DNA from 3 places in the Bacillus sp. MT94 genome. Region 3 is predicted to be linked to each of the others. Evidence: riboswitches for the same ligand, from Rfam matches in the RefSeq annotation. Region 3 holds a riboswitch; each other region holds the start of a gene.
What was found. A riboswitch is a leader RNA that binds a small molecule or an ion and turns the genes downstream of it on or off. The one in region 3 is predicted to bind S-adenosylmethionine.
Positions count from the first base shown of each region.

Region 1: linked by a shared signal. The riboswitch ahead of AC1Q51_RS11785 (Na+/H+ antiporter NhaC family protein) and the one ahead of AC1Q51_RS17660 (bifunctional O-acetylhomoserine aminocarboxypropyltransferase/cysteine synthase) in region 3 are both predicted to bind S-adenosylmethionine.
Region 2: linked by a shared signal. The riboswitch ahead of metK (methionine adenosyltransferase) and the one ahead of AC1Q51_RS17660 (bifunctional O-acetylhomoserine aminocarboxypropyltransferase/cysteine synthase) in region 3 are both predicted to bind S-adenosylmethionine.

Region 1 covers NZ_JBXAEZ010000003.1:21,752-24,026, reverse strand. Annotated here, with positions in the region: gene gltP (glutamate/aspartate:proton symporter GltP) at 1-79, shown strand, start outside; gene AC1Q51_RS11790 (ribonuclease FAU-1 family protein) at 148-666, shown strand; SAM riboswitch class I at 787-892, shown strand; gene AC1Q51_RS11785 (Na+/H+ antiporter NhaC family protein) at 987-2,275, shown strand, end outside.
Region 2 covers NZ_JBXAEZ010000002.1:1,023,471-1,025,745, forward strand. Annotated here, with positions in the region: gene metK (methionine adenosyltransferase) at 1-1,013, opposite strand, end outside; SAM riboswitch class I at 1,183-1,304, opposite strand; gene pckA (phosphoenolpyruvate carboxykinase (ATP)) at 1,533-2,275, shown strand, end outside.
Region 3 covers NZ_JBXAEZ010000004.1:493,996-496,270, reverse strand. Annotated here, with positions in the region: gene AC1Q51_RS17665 (chloride channel protein) at 1-928, opposite strand, end outside; SAM riboswitch class I at 1,249-1,353, shown strand; gene AC1Q51_RS17660 (bifunctional O-acetylhomoserine aminocarboxypropyltransferase/cysteine synthase) at 1,446-2,275, shown strand, end outside.

The DNA.
Region 1 (2,275 bases), on a different contig from region 3:
TAAGTGGGAAGGTCAATATGACGCTGAAAAAGGACAAGCTTATTTAAAAGAGATTTCTGAAAAGGGTCAAGCTGCTTAATTATAATATGAACAAGCTCTCACATAATATGTGGGAGCTTTTCTGTATATAGAAGAGGAGTATACATAATGAAACGTAAATATGGTGACGGTTCTTCGTGGAAAAGACTAATAGAAAAGAGTTATAGGCTTAAGCAAGTGGAAGAGGGAATGCTCGGAATACTGGATATAAAAAAGGTGAGAGAGCCTAGTTGTAAAGAATATGATGGTAAAGAAATTTGTATTGCAAGTGATGGGTATACGTGGGTTCAATATTTCATTAATGGAAAGAACTTTGCGATTACAGTTATGTTAGATGATAGGCACAATTTAGTGCAATATTATATTGATGTGACGAAAGAATATGAAATAGACGATCGTGGTTTACCGTATTTTGATGATTTATATTTAGATGTAGTATTATTACCTAGCGGTAAGGTGTATGTATTAGATGAAGAGGAGCTAGAGGATGCTTATAAAAGTGGCGATGTCACGAAGGAAGAGTATGAGTTAGCTTGGTACACTACGAAATGGATATTAGCAGCAATAAAAAATAGTGAATTTTATTGGATTTCAATATTGGAAGAAGAAATCGAAAAGTTAAAATGATTATTGTATTCAAATTTTTGTATAATTACCAAAAAAATCTATACAAAAAATAATTGACTTTTGTTTTGTAAGCGAGTAAAGTTAGGGAAGAAATTATTATTAAAAAATAAATATGAAACCTTCTTATAAAGAGAGGCGGAGGGACTGGCCCTACGATGCCTCGGCAGCGGACTCGATTTCAGAGTGCTGTGCCAAATCCAGCAAGCATGTGCTTGAAAGATGAGAAGAGCGTTTCTTATAGATGTATAAGACCTCTTCTCACCGGAAGAGGTCTTTTGTTATTCATTAGAAAAAGGTTGAAACTAGGGAGAGATGGTACTTTGAAAGAAACGAGAGGAAATGGTTTAGCTTTATTACCACTTGGGATATTTTTGGCGCTATTTATTGGTTCTGGAATTATTACAGGTGATTTCTATAAATTGCCGATACTTGTAGCGATTTCAATTGCTGTAGGAGTCGCTTTAGTGATGAATCGTAAAGAAAGTTTTAATGTGAAAGTAGAGCGGTTCGCTAAAGGTGCAGGAAATCCGGATATTATGATTATGGTATTAATTTTTGTGCTTGCAGGTGCATTTTCTGAAACTGCTAAAGGAATGGGCGGAGTAGACTCAACTGTTAATTTAGCGTTAACTATTTTACCGCCAGGATTTATCGTAGCTGGAATCTTTGTTATTGGTGCATTTATTTCATTAGCAATGGGAACTTCAATGGGAACAATTGCAGCATTAGCGCCGATTGCTGTAGGTATTAGTGGTCAAACTGATATCTCAATTGCGCTTGCAATGGCTACTGTTGTTGGGGGAGCGATGTTTGGTGATAATTTATCATTTATTTCAGATACAACAATCGCAGCTGTTCGTTCACAAGGAACAGAAATGAAAGATAAGTTTAAAACGAATTTTTTAATTGTGTTACCAGCGGCTATTATTACAATTGTACTATTAGTAATAGTTACTTCAGGAAGTGACACGCAAATTAAAGCACATAGCTTTGATTGGATAAAGATTTTACCGTACGCAGGAGTACTTATTACAGCGCTACTTGGCTGGAATGTACTTATTGTATTAACTGGTGGAACTGTATTATCTGGTGTTATCGGTCTTATAGATGGAAGTTACACGTTAGAAAGTTTCTTTAAAAGTGTAACGACTGGAATGGGCGGTATGATGGAGTTAGTATTACTTGCTATATTAATTGGCGGTATGGTTGAATTAATCCAATATAATGGTGGTATTCAATATTTAATGAATGTATTAACACGTAATATTCGTTCGAAAAAAGGTGCAGAATTTGGTATTGCTGGTTTAGTAAGTATGACTAATATGTGTACAGCGAATAATACGATTTCGATTATTTTTACAGGCCCGCTTGCAAAAAATATTGCAGATCAATATGAAATAGACCCTCGTAAATCAGCGAGTGTATTAGATCTTTTCTCATGTTGTGTACAAGGATTAATTCCGTACGGTGCCCAAATGTTAACGGCAGCAGGATTTGCAGCGTTATCTCCGGTTGAATTGTTGCCATATGCATTTTATCCAATCTTAGTTGGAGTATGTGGGATTGTTTCTATTTTAATTGGATTTCCAAGATTTTCTAAAGTGGCTGA
Region 2 (2,275 bases), on a different contig from region 3:
TCTTCAGATACTTTACCTGTGCCGAATGTATCAACTGAAATTGATACTGGTTGTGCTACACCGATTGCGTATGCAAGTTGTACTTCTGCTTTGTCAGCAAGACCAGCTGCTACGATGTTTTTCGCAACATAACGAGCTGCATATGCTGCAGAACGGTCAACTTTTGTTGCATCTTTACCAGAGAATGCACCGCCGCCATGGCGAGCGTATCCACCGTAAGTATCAACGATGATTTTACGTCCTGTTAAACCAGCATCACCTTGTGGTCCACCAATTACGAAGCGGCCAGTTGGATTAATGAAGAATTTCGTTTCTCCATCCATTAATTCTGCTGGTACTACAGCTTTAATTACGTGCTCTTTTAAGTCGCGATCGATTTCTTCCCATGTAACATCTGGGTGATGTTGTGTAGAAATTACGATAGTATCAACACGTACTGGTTTACCATTTTCATCATACTCAACTGTAACTTGCGTTTTTCCATCTGGACGTAAGTATGATAATGTATCATCTTTACGTACTTCAGTTAAACGGCGAGCTAATTTGTGAGCAAGCGAGATTGGAAGTGGCATTAACTCTTGTGTTTCATTACATGCGAAACCAAACATTAAACCTTGGTCTCCTGCACCAATTGCCTCAATCTCAGCGTCAGTCATTTGACCTTCGCGTGCTTCTAGCGCTTGGTCAACACCCATAGCGATGTCAGCAGACTGCTCATCGATAGATGTTAAAACAGCACAAGTTTCTGCATCGAATCCGTATTTTGCGCGTGTGTAACCAATGCCTTGAATTGTTTCACGAACGATTTTTGGAATATCTACGTAAGTAGAAGTCGTAATTTCCCCCGCTACCAATACTAAACCAGTTGTTACAGTTGTTTCACAAGCTACACGTGCATTTGCGTCTTTTGATAAGATCGCATCTAAAATTGAATCAGAAATTTGGTCACAAATTTTATCTGGATGTCCTTCAGTTACAGACTCAGATGTGAACAGATGACGTTTTTTTGTCATGTGGTAAACCTCCCTACAGTAATTGTATATATTGTACGGAACTCATCCTTAATTTGCCACAAACTGCGACATACATTTATTCTCCCACACAAGCATACAGAAAAACCTTTCCTACTTTACATAGAGGAAAGGTTTAATTTGCTACTTGCATACTGCTTTTTGCCCTTCGCTCTTATCGTTCGAGACCTGTAGCCTCGCACAGGTTTTAGCACCTATTCACCTGCATTTATCAATACAAGTGAGGTTGCTGGGCTTCATCGGGCCTGTCCCTCCGCCAGCTCGGGATAAGAGAGTATCCGTCCCAACCTATACTAAAGAAATGATATTCATTTGTCAATTAATATTCACATTTTCCTGAAAGTTTTTCTCAATACGCCTGAAATGAAATATTAATAGGGAAATAATGCATTCACACAAACAAAAAGAAATAAATAGTATACATTATTTATATAATTGTGTTATACTCTTGTTGGGGATTACGAGAAATATTTCATTAAATGAAAAGGATGGTATATAAATATGAGTACTGTGAATGTCCAAATTGGTTTACACGAATTATTGAACGGAAGCAATGCACAGATTCAACTAAGTGTTCCGCAATTAGTGGAAAAAGTATTAATGCGAAATGAAGGGAAATTAACTTCGACTGGTGCCGTTTCTGCTTCAACTGGAAAATATACAGGACGTTCTCCTAAAGATAAATTTATTGTGAAAGAAGCATCGGTTGCTGACAAAATTGCTTGGGGAGCTGTGAACCAACCGATTTCTGAAGAACATTTTAATAAATTATATACTAAAGTTTTAGAATACTTAAAAGAAAAAGAAGAGTTATTCGTCTTCAAAGGATTTGCAGGCGCTGACCGCAATTACCGCCTACCAATTCAAGTTATTAACGAATATGCATGGCACAATTTATTTGTACATCAATTATTCATTCGTCCAACTGAAGAAGAATTAACAACTCATGAATCAGAGTTCACAATTGTTTCTGCACCGAATTTCAAAGCTGATCCAGCTGTTGACGGTACAAACTCTGAAGCATTCATTATGGTTTCATTCGAAAAACGTATCGTACTAATTGGTGGTACAGAATACGCTGGAGAAATGAAAAAATCAATCTTCTCTATTATGAACTTCTTATTACCTGAACAAGATATCCTTTCTATGCATTGCTCTGCAAACGTAGGTGAAGAAGGCGACGTAGCACTATTCTTCGGTTTATCTGGAACAGGTAAAACAACATTATCTGCTGATCCAAACCG
Region 3 (2,275 bases):
TCCCTGAAAGAAGTAGTATCCAAAAAGATAAATGGCTCCATTCAACAACTAACTCTTTTAATTGATGTTCCCCTGAAAATAATGTGTACGGAAGAAAAGTTCCTGCAATTCCTAATAAAATGCCACCGATAATTCCGAGTGTCAGCTTGTATTCCCTAAAAGGGTGAATTAACTTCTCTAATGTGAATTCTAACTTGAAATAAAAGAAACCAACTATAGCACCGATACTAGCAAGTGGAAGAAATGCGATCCATTCATTGAAAGAAAGTGCACCTTCCTCGAAATCAACAATAAAGGATCCACGATTATCGAGTTTACTCAGTAGTAAATAAACAGAAAAACCTGCGAAAGTAGTAGCTAAGTATACAATTGCCTTTTTTCCTTTAGAAAAAGCAGCAATTTGTTCCCCCTCATTTTCATTCGGTGCTAAATAACCGAATAATGGTGCGTTAAAAATGACACTTAAAGTAGCGCCAATTCCAATCTCGGTTAGCTCATTCATACCCTTTAAGGCAAATGTAAAGCGATCCCCTACCCATGTGCACAGTCCGCCTATAATTCCAACTAGTGCGGCTTCTGGACCAAGACTAGCTCCGAAAATTAAAACAATAATCGCTGTTAAAGTAGCCTGATGGACAAAGCGATATTCGATTCGACCAGTTTTTTTATATTCAGTCATCACTTCAGGCATAAGGCGTGGATATATACCGAAATATTTTTGTGATAGACCAACGAGGACCCCGCCAATTATTGTTACGCAAAGGGTGTAATAAGAGGGATAAGAGAGAACTTCAGGCAAGTATCCCCAAATAAAGTGGATTCCAATATTTATTGTGACTAAAAATAACCAGACTGTAGCTCCTACTATAGATCCTAGAAGAATGCCATATAGAGCAAGTATGTACTGCATATCTTTTTTATTTGTCATGTTATACCTCCGTTATGTAAATCTCAGTAGGGAAAAAGTGAAATATACTAGTGGAAAATGGATTGAATATATATAGTATCTTTTTGAGAGGACCGCCTATTCAACATATAGGCTGAATTTTAGAGAATTTGAATTTATAGGTTAAATTACTTATTTAATTTTATAGACTGATTTGAGTTTTTTAAAGGTCTTTTTTGAAATAGACTAGAATATATTTCTTTTGTTGCTTTATATGAAACTGTTAACATTTATTTTAGAACATTCAGAAAAACTGTTTGACATTAGGAAATTATTGCTATAAAATCAACGGTAATTGCATAGTCTTATCAAGAAAAGGTGGAGGGACAGGCCCGATGAAACCTTGGCAACAGCCGTATAACGGAATTGTGCCAAATCCTGCAGGTAGTAATCCTGAGAGATAAGAAAGAGCCTTTAGAGCGTGTTTTCAAACTGCTCCTTTCTTGTTTTCAGGAAAGGGGCAGTTTTTTATTTTGTATAAAAGAAAGGAGAATGAGAGATGGGAGAATCATGGGGAAAAGGAACGATTTGTGTGCAAGGTGGCTATACGCCAAAGAATGGTGAACCACGTGTTTTACCACTTTATCAAAGCACAACTTATAAATACGATACTTCGGATGATTTAGCAGCTCTATTTAACTTAGAGGCAGAAGGATATATTTATACGCGTATTGGAAACCCTACTCTAGCCGCATTTGAGCAGAAGTTATCAGATTTAGAAGGCGGTGTAGGAGCTGTTGCAACGGCTTCTGGGCAAGCAGCTATTATGCTCGCAGTTTTAAATATTTGTAGTAGTGGGGATCATTTACTTTGCTCTTCAACTGTTTACGGGGGAACGTTTAATTTATTTGGGGTGAGTTTACGTAAGCTTGGCATTGATGTTACGTTCTTTAATCCAAATTTAACGGCAGATGAAATTACGGCACTTGCTAACGATAAGACGAAACTTATCTATGCAGAATCATTAGGAAATCCAGCGATGAATGTTTTAAATTTCAAAGAATTTTCAGCTGCCGCTAAAGAATTAGAGGTACCTTTTATCGTTGATAATACATTAGCAACTCCTTATTTATGCCAAGCGTTTGAATATGGGGCAAATATTATTGTTCATTCTACGACTAAATATATCGATGGGCATGCGAGCTCTTTAGGCGGTATTGTAATTGACGGTGGAAACTTTGATTGGACAAATGGAAAATATCCTGAGCTTGTTGAACCAGATCCAAGTTATCACGGTGTAAGTTACGTTCAAAACTTTGGTGCAGCAGCATATATTGTGAAAGCACGTGTTCAACTATTAAGAGATTATGGAAATTGTATGAGCCCATT